DNA from 4 places in the Paenibacillus hamazuiensis genome. Region 4 is predicted to be linked to each of the others. Evidence: predicted binding sites of a transcription regulator. Region 4 holds the regulator's gene; each other region holds the start of a gene.
The links. Region 4 encodes Rex, which represses fermentation and respiration genes when NADH is low (regulators of the CRP and FNR family bind a similar motif). Its sites were predicted from a motif close to TTGTGAAATATTTCACAA; they were not measured.
Positions count from the first base shown of each region.

Region 1: the regulator Rex is predicted to act here: its motif matches at 1,876-1,893, upstream of MYS68_RS36145 (DoxX family membrane protein).
Region 2: the regulator Rex is predicted to act here: its motif matches at 2,018-2,035, upstream of nadA (quinolinate synthase NadA).
Region 3: the regulator Rex is predicted to act here: its motif matches at 1,859-1,876, upstream of MYS68_RS37235 (cytochrome ubiquinol oxidase subunit I).

Region 1 is NZ_JALRMO010000001.1:8,176,116-8,180,170, reverse strand. It holds gene MYS68_RS36150 (helix-turn-helix domain-containing protein) at 1-880, opposite strand, end outside; gene MYS68_RS36145 (DoxX family membrane protein) at 1,324-1,860, opposite strand; gene MYS68_RS36140 (extracellular solute-binding protein) at 2,022-3,542, opposite strand; gene MYS68_RS36135 (carbohydrate ABC transporter permease) at 3,628-4,055, opposite strand, start outside.
Region 2 is NZ_JALRMO010000001.1:6,540,048-6,544,102, forward strand. It holds gene nadB (L-aspartate oxidase) at 1-988, opposite strand, end outside; gene nadA (quinolinate synthase NadA) at 1,024-1,962, opposite strand; gene MYS68_RS28655 (hypothetical protein) at 2,276-2,575, opposite strand; gene ftsH (ATP-dependent zinc metalloprotease FtsH) at 2,789-4,055, opposite strand, start outside.
Region 3 is NZ_JALRMO010000001.1:8,503,602-8,507,656, forward strand. It holds gene MYS68_RS37230 (cytochrome d ubiquinol oxidase subunit II) at 1-453, opposite strand, end outside; gene MYS68_RS37235 (cytochrome ubiquinol oxidase subunit I) at 450-1,796, opposite strand; gene MYS68_RS37240 (DHA2 family efflux MFS transporter permease subunit) at 2,163-3,605, opposite strand; partial or broken gene MYS68_RS38995 (MATE family efflux transporter) at 3,630-3,767, opposite strand; gene MYS68_RS37250 (TetR/AcrR family transcriptional regulator) at 3,908-4,055, shown strand, end outside.
Region 4 is NZ_JALRMO010000001.1:2,005,598-2,009,652, forward strand. It holds gene dinG (ATP-dependent DNA helicase DinG) at 1-1,939, shown strand, start outside; gene MYS68_RS08775 (redox-sensing transcriptional repressor Rex) at 1,936-2,559, shown strand; gene MYS68_RS08780 (inorganic phosphate transporter) at 2,923-3,924, opposite strand; gene MYS68_RS08785 (DUF47 domain-containing protein) at 3,949-4,055, opposite strand, start outside.

The DNA.
Region 1 (4,055 bases), 6.2 Mb from region 4:
TCTGCAGCACGACATGGGCGGGCTGCGCCACCATATATGTCCAGCCGTTCACCCCCGACTTCGTAAACGTCACGATCATTTTCCGATCGCCGATGTCGGCAAGCAAGTTTCCTTGACCGCCGCCGAGCTGAACCCGGTTCGCTTCGCAGGAAAACGAATCCTTGGACAAGGCGCTGATCACCGTGCCTCTTTCGTCGATGATGCAAGCCATGCCTCCGCCCGAAAGGTCGAAGCCGCCGAGCAGCTTCTGAATTTCCCGGTTATCGACCGTAATGACCACCGCCCCCTGCGGGTAACCCTGATAGCCGAGAGATTGAACGAACGTAACGAGCGAATATTTATTGCCTTTGACGGTCACTTCCTGGGCGGGAAACACTTTTTGATGATAAAACGAGTCCGTAAACAAGCTTTTCCACGATTGCCGGTCCATCTGGCCGACCCGGAAATTGTTGTAAAAGTCGGAGAGCGTATACGTAGAGTCTTCGGCGAGAACGAGGTCGCTGTTTTTGTAAATCACGAAGTAGTTGAACAGAAAATTGTTGGTCAAACTGTGGTTATAAATGCTTTTGCGCGTTTCCAAAATCTTGTAGGTGTTAGCTCCCTTAAACGGCTCGGTCACCGTTTGAAACTGCATAATTCTCGTATCGGCCGCCAGCTGCATGGCTATGGTGCCGATTTCCGAGACCCGGCGGTCCAAAATATCGCGGCTCATCCGCAGCAGATGCATGTTGCCGGCCGTGACTTCCTTCTCCATCTCGACCAGAGTTTTGTTGTAAATGACCCACCCCACAAGAAGCGGAAGCAGCAAAAACAACATGTTCGGCACCATGAGGCGTAGAAACAGACGATGGCCGCTGGCCCTGCGTTTGATTTTCCACATACCGATACCTCCAAAAAAACAATGCGCTTGCTTCTATTGTAAGTCAGTTTGTAAGGGCATACAAGGAAAGAAATCGTCGAAAAATGCTGCTTTTGGGGGAGGCCTCCTTGGCTGACTGGGCAATTTGCTTTGCATGATTTCCTGTTTTCCTCGGAAACAAAAAAGCCATGGGCCTTCGGTCCATGACCTTTCATTATTGTATGTTTGAAGCGGCTGCTAGGAGTCTGTCCGACGAAGCAAGATCGGTGAATTTTTATTCAATGAAGTGTATTCCGTGTAAGGGATTGCCTCTCCACCGCTCTTGAAATCAAGTTGTTTTATTAATATTAGTCCGATGTAACAACTTGATTTCAAAGGCGGCCGTAAACTTTCCGAGGCAATTCCCTCCCCTCCATACATCTATTGAATAAAAATTCACAAAATCCCTTCCGTCGGACAGACTCCTAGGTGTGCGCCGGGGTGGGAGTGCCGTCGACGTTTTTGTTGTGCCAGTTCTTTTTGTGCAGCAGCCGGCGCAGGTACGGCATCAGGTAGAAGTCAACGCCGAATCGTCCGGCATTGGCACCGGCCAGGAAGAGGATGCCTCCGAGCAGGATCAGCCACGGGTTCGTGCTTACGGTTCCTGCGAACAGGAACATGAAGTTCATCAGCAGTCCGAAGAAGGCGGCGGCCGTTGTCAGGCAGCCGAGGATCAGTCCGAGCCCGACCAGCGTTTCGCCAAGCGGAATGATGAAGTTAAACAGCTTGGCGTTCGGCAGGGCGAAATGCTCCAGGAATGCGGTGAAGGTCGGGTAAACAAGCTCGTTTGTCGCTTTGTCGACGATCGGCTTGGTAACGGCGTTTTTAATAAATCCCGTGGCGTCGAACCCGCCGGTCAGCTTATGCCAACCCGCCGTTATCCATTCATACCCTACGTACAGTCGGAGCAGCAGCAGCACGGCGGCGGCATATACGTTCTCTCTCAGAAATTTCATCATGATCATCGTCTCCTTTTAATGTGAATTTATTCACATATTAGTGTTTGCTTCGTCCTTACATCTATAATGTAACACGGAACTTTGAAACAGTATGTGAAATAAATCACATGAGTCAAAAAAAGGAACACCGCCAAGCGGAGATTCGCTGGCGGCAGCCCCTTCGATTATTTTTTCTGTGTCTTCGCGTATGCTTCCTTGTACTCCTGAGCCATCTTGTCGCCGCCGGCTTTTCTCCATTTCTCGATCTCGGCCTTCCAGCCGGCCTCGTCGAGTTTGCCCATAATGAATTTGGTTTCGGCGTCGCTGATCATTTGCTCCAGATCTTTGCCCCGTTCGGAGAACGTTGCGGAGTCCAGCGTCAGCGCCGGGTTCGGGACGATATACTGCTCGTTTTCTCTGCCGATCTTTTGGTTTTTGCGGAACAGCTCGGGCTGCTTCATCGGCTTGGCGATATTGTAATTCTCGTTCCGCTGCGGCAGCGTATCCCGGTACGGCTTCACTTCTTTGACATCCGCATCGCGGTCGAGCGGCACCGTAAATTCTCCATCGTCCTTCCAATGCTTGCCTTCAATCCCTTTGACGAGCAGCGTCGCCATTTTCGGATCCATCAGCTTATCCAGGAACGTCAACACCTTTTTCATCTCGTCCACCGACTTCACGCTGCTTTTCGGGATGGCCAGAAATCCGTTGTTGCCGCTTTCCCCGGGAACTCTTCGGCCATTCGGGCCTTCGAACGGAGCGTTATCGATGACCGCGGTCGGCACGACTTTGCTGATTTTATCCTGCCAGCTCTGCGCGTTGCCTCCCGAAATTCGAATCGCGGCGCGCCCGGACTCGTAGACTTTATCGATTTCCGCAACATCGACGACGGCAAAGTCCTGATTGATCAGCTTTTCCTCATACAGCTTGCGGAATAACTTCATCGTTTGGAAAAAAGGCTCGGTCACAAATTCAGGGGTAAAGCTTCCGTCGCTCTCCACCTTCCACTTGTTCGGGCCGCCCTGGCTTACCGAGAAACGGGTCAAAGTAGAGTCAGCGTTTACGTTGTACTTTTTATCCATCATGAATCCGTAAGTATCGTTTTTCCCGTTTTTATCCGGGTCGCCGGACGTCATCGTCTTGATCACGTTGTACCAGTCGTCCAGCGTCTTCGGCACCTGCAGCCCGGCCTGGTCGAACCAATCCTTCCGGTAATGCACGACGGATCTGCCCAGATCGCGGAACAAAGGAACGCCGTATATTTTCCCGTTCACGGAAATGTTATCGTAAAATTGCTGATTTTGCGCCGACAAATTCTTAAATTCCTTCAAGTAAGGCCCGATTTCCCAAAACAGGTCCGCCTTCAGCGCTCCGATGACCGTTGCATTGTAATTGAGCTTGATCAGCTGCGGAAGCTCGCCCGAAGCGATCATCACATTGACTTTCTCATCGTAGCTGGAGGCGGGAATCCATTGAAACTGCAAATCCGTATGGGTATATTCCGCCATCGCTTTTTCCATGTCGTTGCCCTTGGGCGGAATCTCGCCGACCTGGTTGATCACGATCGTCATCGGGTAAGGCGTATTGTCGTCCTTCGCGGCTCCTTGCTTGCCGCCTTCCGCCGTCTTTTCCCCGCTGCATGCCGATAACACCGACGAAAGCAGCATGACGGTCCCCATCGTCAAAGCCATCTGTTTCTTTTTCATGTCGAACCCTCCATTTTTTTATGATCTATTTCCTCCCCTTTGCCAAGCACGCGGGATTCATAGCTTGCCATTGCACTGCAACCGCTTAACCTTTGACCGAACCTAGAAGAACGCCTTTGGTGAAATGCTTCTGCAAAAACGGATACACGATCAATATCGGCAAGGTGGCGAACACGATCACCGCCATGCGGATCGTCAAAGGCTGAATATCGACCTCGTCGATGCTCGTATCCCCGATACGGCTTTGCGCCAAAATGACGATCTCGCGCAGCAGCACCTGAATCGGCCACTTCGTATTGTCGTTGATGTAAAGGACCGCGTTAAAAAACTGATTCCAGTGCGCCACCGCATAAAACAAAGCGAACGTCGCCATGGCCGGCATCGACAGCGGAAGCACGATGCGAAACAACACCCCTACATCGCTGCAGCCGTCGATTTTGGCGGCATCCTCCAACCCGTCGGGAATTTGGGAGAAAAAATTTTTCAAGACAATCAGGTTAAACGCGCTGATTG
Region 2 (4,055 bases), 4.5 Mb from region 4:
ATACTTCATAAATGGTTGGGAAGCGGTGCTTGACCGTTTCTTCCGATTCGTGCGTAAAGTCGATGTAGACAAACGTCGATTTGGTCCGTTCCATTTCGCTTACGATCGCCCTTGCCACGATGTCGCGCGGCGCCAGCTCAAGCTGCGGATGATAGTTTTCCATAAACCGTTCGCCGTTGATGTTCCGCAAAACCGCTCCCTCGCCGCGCACCGCTTCGGAGATCAGAAACCGCGGCGCTCCCGGATAACATAAAGCGGTCGGGTGAAACTGAATGAACTCCATGTCCCGTATGAGCGCTCCGGCCCGGTAAGCGATGGCGATGCCGTCGCCCGTGGCAATGTCCGGATTCGTCGTATACCGGTACAGCTGTCCGGTTCCGCCGCTGCAAAGAATCGTCGCTTTGCCCTGCACGTAAACGCGCGACCCGTCCGGCTTCTGTACAAGCGCGCCGGTGCATTCTCCGTCTTCCGTAATCAAATCGATGACAAAATGGTCGTCCCACAGCACGATGTTCGGGTCCATTTTCGTCTTTTCGGAAAGCGCCCTGACAATTTCCGCTCCGGTAGCGTCCCCATGGGCATGCAATATTCGTCTTTGGCTGTGCGCCCCTTCCTTCGTCAAGGCGAATTCGCCGTCTTCCAGGTCGAATTGCGTTCCCATGCGGATCAGATCCTTCACGCCGGCAGGGCCTTCGTGAACGAGCACGTCCACCGCTTTCGGATCGCATAAGCCCGCTCCGGCCATAAGCGTATCCTGTATATGGTATTCCGGCGAGTCCTCGTCGGAGATGACCGCTGCAATTCCTCCCTGCGCATAGCGGGTATTGCTGTCGAGCAGAGATTTTTTCGTAATCATCATCACTTTGTTGGATTCGCTCGCTTTAATCGCGGTAAAAAGACCGGCGATGCCCGCGCCGATCACAATAACGTCCGTATGTACATGAGGGATGGAGTTCAGATCGAAATCTATCAAATATCGGGGTATCATACCGTCACCTGTTCTATACAAGGAAGTAGCGCATGCTACTTCACCTGTAGCATGCGCTCCAGCGATAATTTGGCTTTCTCTGCCACATCTTGAGGGACGTGAATTTGCGGCTGCATCGTTTCCAAGCAGCGCACAACTTTTTTCAGGTTGTTCACTTTCATGTTCGGGCAAACCAAATATTTGGTGGCAAAATGGAATTTTTTATGAGGGCTGTCCAGTCTGAGCTGGTATCCGGTGCCGTCTTCGGTGCCGACGATAAATTCCTGGCAATCCGATTCTTTGCAATACTTGATGATCGCCGTCGTGCTGCCGACAAAGTCACCCATCTTGACCACTTCCGGACGGCATTCGGGATGAACGACAAACTGGGCATTCGGGTATTGCGCCTTCATTTCCTCGACGTCTTTGACCGTCAACATATCGTGCGTATTGCAATAGCCTTCCCAAATGATCATCTTTTTGTTCGTGTGCTTGGAGACGTAATCGCCCAAATTTTTATCAGGGACCCAGATCACTTCGTCGCCGGGCACTGAGTTGACGACCTTCACGGCATTGGCCGATGTGCAGCATATGTCGGTTTCCGATTTAACGTCCGCCGATGAATTGATATAAGTAACGACGGTGGCGTTCGGATGTTTTTTCTTCAGCGCTCGGAGTCCGTCGACATTCACCATATCGGCCATCGGGCAACCCGCACGTTCGTCGGGGATCAGCACGGTTTTGTTCGGAGCTAATATTTTGGCGCTTTCCCCCATAAAATGAACTCCACAAAATACGATGACATCCGCGTCGGTTGACGCAGCCTTCTGGGCAAGCAAAAACGAATCGCCCCTGAAATCGGCCACTTCCTGGATTTCATCCCGCTGGTAATAATGCGCCAAAATGATCGCATTTCTTTCTTTCTTCAGCTGGGCCAGACGTTCCTTGAGTTCCCGGTTCTGTTCGGCCTTGCGCTCGAGCGCCAGAGCTTCCATCAGGTTACACCGTCCTTTTAGACAATAACTAATGCCCCCCGTTAGCAAGGACAGTTAGTGAAATTGTTCACAAATATTTAAGATTTAGTATTAATTTACACAACTTTAATACCCAGTGTCAACGGGCAAATATGGTTAAAAAGCGCAGAATTTCGGGCTCGCTCGGACTGTACAGTAATGCTGCTTGGTTTGGGTATAGTTTTGGTCAAAATGAGGGGGATTAGACGGGGCGGCGGAGTGAAAAAGTTGTAAATTCCATTGGCACGTTGGAAGCAGAGATACGACTTAGTGTGTTCAAAAAGGGTTGATTACGCTACGGCGAAGGGTAGTGTTTTACGAAAATCGTATTATCCTTAACGTTATAGCTGAAGTATACCCTATAGCCGTGAACCAAGATACGACGTGTATCCGCCCATGGGCCTTTTTTGTATTCCTTATATCCTTCATAAAGACCAATGCCGGTCAATCGCGTTTGAATAGCTGTTATCAATGAATTTGAAACTGAATTGTCTCTTCCTGGGAAAAATGAACGCTTCGTATATTGGTGATTTTCTTCAAAACGGTTTGGGAAAAGATAACCTTGTTCATTGTTTAGAGTGATAATTACGGACATATTGAAATGCCTCTTCAGGCGAATAAACTTTTCCCTCCGCTAGATCTTCCTCCGACTTAAGGAGCATTTGTTGAAGTTCTGGGTCCTCTTCAATTTCGGCCATAACATCATTCACTGGACCGAATTCATCGGGGAGTAGTGTCATTCGAACCTCTTTGCCATTTATATTAGCAAAAAAATAACGGCAGCCGGATGAACCGGCTGCCGTGTGGGTTATTGCTTGTTTTCGTCATCCGGAGATGACGGTTTGTCGAAATCGAGCTTGTTGTTGTCGGCCTGCTGGCTTTGGCCTTGGATGTTGACCTTCACATCGCCTTCGCCGTCTCCGAGCTTGCCTTCTTCAAGCAGCTGCTTGATTTCTTCCTTCTCGAGAGTTTCTTTCTCGAGCAGCGTATTGGCGATCAGGTGAACCTGATCGGCATGCTTTTGCAAAATATCTTTCGCGCGCTCGTAGCATTCGCGGGTCATTCTCTGCATTTCCTGGTCAATTTCATACGCGATCGCATCGCTGTAGTTTTGCTCATGCCCAATATCGCGGCCGAGGAAAACTTGGCCCTGCGACTGACCGAATTGCATCGGCCCGAGCTTGTCGCTCATGCCGTATTCGGTGATCATCTTACGGATGATCGTCGTCGCACGCTGGAAGTCGCTGTAAGCGCCTGTACCGATTTCACCGATAAACATTTCCTCGGATACACGTCCGGCAAGCAGGCCGGTGACTTTGTCCAGCAGCTCGTTTTTCGTATTCATCATCCGGTCTTCGCCTTCTTTAGGCAGCATCATAACGTAGCCGCCGGCGCGACCTCTCGGGACGATCGTCACTTTATGCACCATCTCGGCGTTCTCGCAGTAATAACCGACGATGGTATGGCCAGCCTCGTGGTAAGCGACCATTTTCTTTTCGCGCTCGCTGATAACGCGGCTTTTCTTCTGCGTACCTACGATAACGCGGTCAAACGCTTCGTCGAGCTCGCTGGGCGAAATATCCTTGCGGTTGCGGCGCGCTGCGATCAGAGCCGCTTCGTTCAACAGGTTCTCTAGATCCGCGCCTGTAAAGCCGGTCGTAAACCGCGCCAGCGCGTCGAGCTTGACTTCCTTCGACAACGGCTTGTTGCGGGCGTGTACCTTCAGCACCGCCTCGCGGCCTTTCACGTCCGGACGGTCAACCGTAATCTGACGGTCGAAACGTCCCGGGCGGAGCAGCGCCGGGTCGAGAATGTCCGGCCGGTTCGTCGCGGCGACGATGATGATGCCTTCGTTCGCGCCGAAGCCGTCCATTTCGACGAGGAGCTGGTTGAGCGTCTGCTCGCGCTCGTCATGGCCACCGCCAAGACCTGCGCCGCGCTGGCGGCCAACTGCGTCGATCTCGTCGATAAATATGATACAAGGCGAATTTTTCTTCGCATTTTCAAATAGGTCGCGTACACGGGATGCACCGACACCAACAAACATTTCAACGAAGTCGGAGCCGCTTATGCTG
Region 3 (4,055 bases), 6.5 Mb from region 4:
CGTCAGCTTGCCGGCTTTCTCTTCGATAAAGCCGCCTTCGGAGATGGTCAGCACCATGGACAGGGAGGCGGGAATGAGCAGACCGCTTGCGCCGTACACGAACATATACAGCTTGTTGTCCTTGGCGCCGTAGGTGCTGAAGGCGTAATACGAGCCGCGGAGCGCGATCAGAATGATCGCGATGCTGCCCGGAATGAGCAGCGTCGTGCCCAAATAATAAGCCGTATCCGGAAAAAAGCCGACCATCCCGACGAAGAAAAAGATCAAAAACACGTTCGTCACTTCCCATACGGGCGACAAATAGCGTTCAATCACGCCGTGAATCAGATGGCGCTCCTTCGTCAGCATGCTGTAAAAGCTGAAGAAGCCTGCCCCGAAATCGATGGAGGCGACAATCAAATAGCCGTACAAAAAAATCCAAAGCACGCTGATGCCGAGCAGCTCGTAATTCATGTGCGCGGCCCCCTTTCGATGCCTCTGGCGATCAGCTCCTGTTCCGCCGTGTTGCGCCGGAACATTTTGCCGAGCACGCTGATCGAAGTCGCAGCAAGAATCGCGTATAACGCCGAGAACAGCAGCAGCATCACGTCAACGTGATCGGAGGTCGTCGCGCCGGCCTGCGTCGTCATGTAGCCGCGCAGTATCCACGGCTGGCGGCCGACTTCGGTGAAAATCCAGCCGCATTCGATCGCCAGCATGGCGAGTGGTCCGGCAGCGACGATGCAGCGCAAAATCAGACGGTTATGGGCGAAACGTCCTGTTTTACGGATACTGAGCCAGAAGAAGAGAGATAATACCAGAAGAAATCCGCCGATAACGACCATCGCGTCGAAAAAGTAATGCGTGCGCAGCGGCGGCAGCTTATCAGGATCAAATTCGTTCAGGCCCTGCACGGTCGCATTCGGGTCGCCGTGCGCCAAAATGCTGAGCGCGTACGGAATTTTGATCGCGTAGCGGACCTCGTTGTTCGGACCGAGCACGCCGCCTAATATGAGCGGAGCTTGCTCCGTCGTTTCAAAATGCCACTCGGCTGCCGCAAGCTTCTCCGGCTGGTACTTCGCCAGAAACTTGCCGGACAAGTCGCCGATGAAAGCGGTCAGTGCGGAAAACACGAGCGCTGCGATCATCGTGAGCTTGAGCGCTTTTTTATAATAAGGATGCTTCCGGCCTCCCAGTATCGCAAAAGCGGCAATCGACGCCAGCACGAACGCGCTGGTCATATATGCGGACGAGAGCACGTGGGCCGTCTTCGTCGGCGTAGCCGGGTTAAACATCGCCTTGATCGGGTCGATGTTGATGATCGTGCGCCCGGCCAGCTCAAAGCCCTGCGGCGTATTCATGAAGGCGTTGACCGCCGTAATGAAGAAGGCCGATGCCGAAGACCCGAGCACAACCGGGATGACGAAGGCGAAATGCACCCAAGGATTCCGGAACCGGTCCCACGTATAAAGATAAATGCCGAGAAAGATCGCCTCGAAGAAAAAGGCGAACGTCTCCATAAACAGCGGCAGCGCGATAGCCTGTCCGGCGATTTGCATGAAGCTGGGCCACAGCAGGCTGAGCTGCAGCCCAATTGCCGTACCGGTCACGACGCCGACCGCGACGGTAATAACGAAGCCGCGCGCCCAGCGCCGGGCCATCAGCGTGTAATAAGGATCTTTGCGGCGAATGCCGAGCCACTCGGCAATGGCAATCATCACCGGCACGCCGACGCCGATCGTCGCGAAAATGATGTGAAACCCCAAGGTCACTCCGGTCAGAATGCGGCTGTACAGAACGGGATCGTAAGGCAGCATCGCAATCAACTCCTTCTCAAGGATACTATGCGGTTGATCTATGTATTATTTTACAGTATTGTATGTGATTTTTTTCACAGCAATTGTGATGGGGTGGTGAAAGATTTTTGACGGAGTGGTGTCGAGGTGTGTGTTGTCATAATTAGAAATAATTTTTTCATAATTGATGAGAAATATTTTCACAATTAATGAGAAAATAAATAAATATACATAAATTCGCATACAAAAGTTATCAAAAAAACCGCCATTAGGCGGTCCAATCAATTCAGCTTTATTAAGCTAGTATAACAAAGATGAGTAATATAAATGCTAAAAAGTCCGCGAAGTTCGCGGACTTTTGTGCGCTTGGCAGCGCGCAGACCCGGTTTAGCTTTCAGTAGCAGAACCGCCTTCGTCTTGTGTAACTTCTTTCTGTGATATTTTCATCGGTTTTATAAAGAATGATAATACTAAAGCAAAGAATGCCAGAACGGTGGAGAACGTAAAGGCAGCTGAGACCCCATGAATCATTGGATTGGGAAGTTTTTGCTGCACGGCAGCCGCTGTATTGTTCGTCATAACCGTAACCAGCAAGGCTGCTCCAACAGAAGCGGCCATTTGCGTCAACGTGTTACTTATCGCGGTTCCATGTGGAATCAAATGGTCAGGCAGTTGGTTTAATCCAGCCGTCATGACTGGCATCATCATAAGAGATATTCCGAACATTCGTATGGCGTAAATGACCATCATATAGAAGTATGGCGTTGAAGCGGTCATGTTACCGAACAAGAACGTCATACCTACTAAGATAACCGAACCAATAAGAGCCAACGGTCGTGCTCCGATCTTATCAAAGATCCTCCCGGTAATCGGCGACATAATCCCCATCACAATCGCACCGGGTAACAGGAGCAAACCCGATTCAAGCGGTGTAAAGCCTCTTGCCGTTTGTATATAAAGCGGAAGAAAAAGCTCTACGCCGATCATCGTCACCATAACAACCATACCGATAAATAAGGTCAATGAGAAGGTCCAGTTTTTTAACACTCTGAACTCAAGCATCGGTTTTTCAACAGCCAGCTGCCGCCAAATAAACAAACCAATTGCGACCGTACCGGCAATCAAAGCAATGACCACTTCTGAACTGTTCCAGGCATGATTACCTGCGCTGCTGAAGCCGTACAACAATCCTCCAAATCCAAGGGATGACAAAATAATAGACATAATATCAATTTTTGGACGGGTTATTTTGGTAACATTTTCAAGCATAAACGAAGCAAACATGATTATAAGTACAGCAATTGGGAAAATCATATAAAAGAGGGCTCGCCATGAAAAGTTACCGACAACCCAACCGGAAAGTGTCGGTCCAATCGCAGGAGCAAAAGCCATTACCAGTCCCACCATACCCATTGCTGACCCACGTTGCTTAACAGGAAAAATCATTAAAAAGATCGTTTGCATTAACGGAAGCATGAGCCCGTCACTTACCGCCTGTAGAATCCTCCCGAATAATAAAACAGGAAAGTTTGGTGCAAGAGCAGCCATCAATGTCCCGGACGCAAACAGGCACATGGCAGTAATAAACAGTCTTCTTGTCGAAAATTTTTCTATTAGAAAAGCAGAAACCGGAATCAATACCCCGGTGACAAGCATGAACCCGGTCGTTAACCACTGAGCTGTATTGGCGGAAATGGATAGATCCTTCATGATTTGTGGCAAAGCGGTATTGAGTAGCGTCTGATTTAACATGGTGATAAAAGCACCTGCAAGCATAACTACCACAAGTACAGTCCGCTTAAACGTTGGAAGTGACTGTTCTTTCTCCATGTTGGTTTCCTCCTATTATCTTCTTGTATTGTTAAGGGTGCCAAGAAAATAAGCATTCAAAATAGAATAAATGACACTCATTGCAGTGCCTAGCATCATCGGTACAGCGAAATGAGCTACGGTTTTTGCGACTGGTGTTTTATACAGCTCCTCTCCGTTTATACCTTGAGTATATATTTAAACTCATAGTTTACTGGGTCTATATTATACTTGAATGACCAAAAAATCAATCACTAAATATACTCGGAATATACATTTAAACATATAGTATGTGGTGTATAATGTTAACAGAAAGGATGATAATGATGCAGGTGAAAAAATCCGATATATTAATTACGGCTCTCCGTCTTTTTATTGAACAAGGTTATCATGCCACATCGATCCAGGACATTCTTGACCAAACCAATATTTCAAGAGGAACTTTTTATAAACACTTTCAAACAAAAGGAG
Region 4 (4,055 bases):
GAAGCAGGACAAAAAAGTCGTCGTCAGCACGCATACGATCAATTTGCAGGAACAGCTTAAGGAACGGGACGTACCGCTGCTTCATGATATATTTCCCGTACCTTTCCGGGCTGCTGTGCTTAAAGGCAGAAGCCATTATTTGTGCCTGCGCAAATTCGAACATAAAATGAATGCACTCGATTTTGAAAACGCCAAAGAAGACCGCGTCACGGCCGGACAAATGCTCGTTTGGCTCGGGGAAACCGCCACCGGTGACGAAGAGGAGCTTCATTTCGGCAGCAAAGGTCCGCAGTTTTGGCATACGGTGGCGAGCGATGCCGATTCCTGCCTGAACCGCAACTGCCCGTGGTTTCGCAAGTGCTTCTACCATCGGGCCAGGTATGCGTCGAACAATGCGGATGTCATCATTACGAACCATTCGCTGCTGTTCACCGATATGAAGGCGGAAAACCGCATTTTGCCGGCGTACAAGCATCTTGTTATCGATGAGGCCCATCATTTCGAAGAGGTGGCGAGCAAACATCTCGGCATCGAACTGCATTATTTCCAATTGGTCAATACGCTGCAATGGCTGTATAAAGATAGCCGCAGCGGACAGCTGTCACACCTGCGCCAGCGTTTGCAAAAACACGAGGGCGAGCTTGCGGCCGGCTGGGTAATGACGATCGACCAAATTGTCCCCAAGCTTGTGCAGATTAAGGAAGATTGGGATTTGCTGACCGAGCAGCTGTATCAACTGCTTGCCGCAGGCAGCGACCCGTCGCAAAGCGAGATGGGTCAGCCGGTACTGCGGATGAAGAAGGAAAAACTTCCTTCGATTTGGCCGACGCTGCAGGGCATCGAAAGCAACCTTTATTTGAATCTGAACGATGTATCGAAGAAGCTCGACAAGATGTTAAGCGAGCTGAAAGAGGTTCAGGAGGAATATGAGGTGCAGAGTGTAGTAACGGACCTTGGTGGCAGCGGCAAAGAGCTTACGCGCCACAAGGATGCGCTGCATTTCTTTATGAATATGACCGACGATACGTACGTGTACTGGCTGGAGGCGAGCCCGACAATGAAGGCAAAATCGCTTCAGCTGTTCAGCGTACCGATGGACGTAAGTCCGATGCTGAAGGAATATTTCTTCGACGCGAAGGAAAGCGTCGTAATGACCTCCGCTACGCTGTCGGTAGACAAGTCGTTTCAATATACGTGCGAGCAGCTTGGACTCGGAACCGAAGATAACGGAGGGAAGCTGAAAACGGTCATGCTGCCATCGCCTTTTAATTACCGGCAGCAGGCGTTAGTCGTCATTCCGCGGGATTTCCCAAGCCTCAAGGGGATGGGCAGCGAGGCCGTTTTCGTGGAAAAGCTTGTCGATTCGCTCTCCGACATCGCGGTGGAGACCAACGGGCGCATGCTCGTGTTGTTCACGTCCAACCGGATGCTGAAGGCGACGCACCCGGGCCTTAAGGATCGGCTGACCGCGCATGGCATTCAGGTGCTCGGTCAAGGCGTCGACAGCAGCAATCGCAGCAAGCTGACGCGGATGTTCCAAAGCCACCCGGCATGCGTGCTGCTCGGCACGAGCAGCTTCTGGGAAGGCGTGGATATTCCGGGAGAAGCGCTCACCTGCCTTGCGATCGTTCGGCTTCCGTTCCAGCCCCCGAATCACCCGCTCGTCGAGGCGAAAACGGAGTTTTTGAAAAAGCAGAACTTAAATCCGTTTATGAAGCTTTCGGTGCCCCAGGCGGTGATCCGGTTCAAGCAAGGGTTCGGCCGATTGGTTAGGACTGCGGGTGACAAAGGCATTGTGGTCATTTATGACACGAGAGTGATCGATACGAATTACGGCCGTTACTTTCTGTACTCGCTGCCGGGACCGAAAATCGAGCATATGCCGACGACCCAGCTCGTTTCGCGGATTAAGCAATGGATGGGAGAGCATGAACAATGAAAACGCCGAAAATTTCCGAAGCCGTCGTCCGGCGGCTTCCGATATATTTACGTTTTTTGAACGAGCTCAGCATGAAAAACGTGCATACCGTTTCCTCGCAGGATCTGGGGCACAAGCTTGACCTGAACCCGGCGCAGATCCGCAAAGATCTCGCCTATTTCGGGGAGTTCGGGAAAAAGGGGATCGGTTACGACGTCGATTATTTGATTGAAAAAATACGGCAAATTTTGAAGCTGGACAAGCTTATTTCCGTAGCTCTGGTCGGTGCGGGCAACCTGGGACGGGCGCTTTGCAATTATAACGTTTATTTAAAGGATAACATGAAAATCGTCGCTGTGTTTGATGCGCATCAGGCCAAGGTCGGGGAGCAGATCAACAATTTGTTTGTGCAGCCGATGCAGGAGCTTTCCGAGACGATTAAACGGCTGCACGTGCGGATCGGCATCATCACGGTGCCGGCCCCGGAGGCGCAAAATGTCGCCAATCAGTTCGTCGAAGCCGGGGTTGAGGCGATACTGAACTTTGCTCCGGTGATTATTAAAGTTCCGAGTACGGTACGGGTCCATCATGCGGATCTCACGGCGGAACTGCAAAGTTTGGCGTATTATTTGGACAAATGAAAATCACTCCATAAATCAAAGGCACCCCCTAAAATCAAAGGGCACCCCCTAAATCCCCCTCTAGGGGGACCCCAGGCTTCCGTAGCTGGCTTTGCTCCGCAAAGCCCTTAAGGCGCTCGGGCGCCCTGGACCCGCCCTCCGGGAGCTCATGCTCGCTTCTAGTTCGCGTCTGCCCGACATGGATTTTGGGCTTCACTCAAAAATCCTATATCGGGCACGCTTTACTTTGGGAGCGATGATTTGGGAGCGGATGCGTGCCTCGTGCCCGCGTATGTTTGCCATGGTTTTGCTGGCGCAAAACCTATGGCCGACACGCTGTACTATGCCCATGTATCGATCATGTCAATACGAAAAAGGCTTGTTCTAATAGAACAAGCCGAAGATGATTTTATATATGATATAGGACAGCACGATGCTGATCGGAATGGTAATGACCCAGGTCATTACCATTTTTGTTACGACCGACCATTTGACGTCGTAAAACCTCATGACGCTTCCTGTGCCGATGATCGATGAGGAAATGACGTGTGTGGTGGACAATGGCATGCCCATGGCGGTGGACGTTTGGATAACGATCGACGAGTTCAAATCCGAAGCGAAGCCGTTGATCGGTTCGATCTTGATCAGCTTTTTGCTCACCGTATTGATGATCCGCCATCCGCCGATCGACGTTCCAAGCCCCATAGCCGTAGCAGCAAGCAGTTTAACCCATAAGGGGACCTGCAGATCTTGCTGGACGCCGGTGGCGACCAGCGCGAATACGATGACGCCCATCGCCTTTTGCGCGTCATTGCCGCCGTGCGAGAAGGACAGGAGGCCCGCTGAAAAAATTTGCAGCGTGCGGAACACCCTGTTCAGCTTGGAGCGGGAGCTGTTGCCTCCGCTGATGATAAGCAGCTTGATGATCCACATGATGACGAAGCCGGTACCGAACGCGACAATCGGAGACAAAATCAATATTTCGATGATTTCAATAAATCCCTTCCAATTGACGAAATCGACTCCGGCGCCGGCGATGACGGCGCCTGCCAGAGATCCGATCAACGTGTGTGAGGAGGATGAAGGAATTCCGAAATACCATGTCAACAGGTTCCAAATAATCGCAGCGAGCAGGGCTGCAATAACGATTGGCATACCGTTCGGAATATTGGCCGGGTTCGCAATTTTCCCGCCGACCGTCTTGGCGACCTCCGAGGAAAATACAGCGCCGACGAAGTTAAGGATGGCCGCTCCGAACACCGCGACTCTCGGCGATAAGGCGCGGGTGGAAATCGACGTTGCAATGGCATTCGCCGTATCGTGAAACCCGTTGATGAAATCGAAGAGCAGCGCCAGTATGACAATAAATACAAGTAGGGTAAGCATGGTTTCCTCCTGATCTAACAACCCTTAAGAATAGCGGAGCACGACACTCTCCAAGATGTTCGCGACATCCTCGCACGCGTCGGTTGTTTGTTCCAGACGCTCGTATATCTCTTTCAGCTTAAAATCGTGAT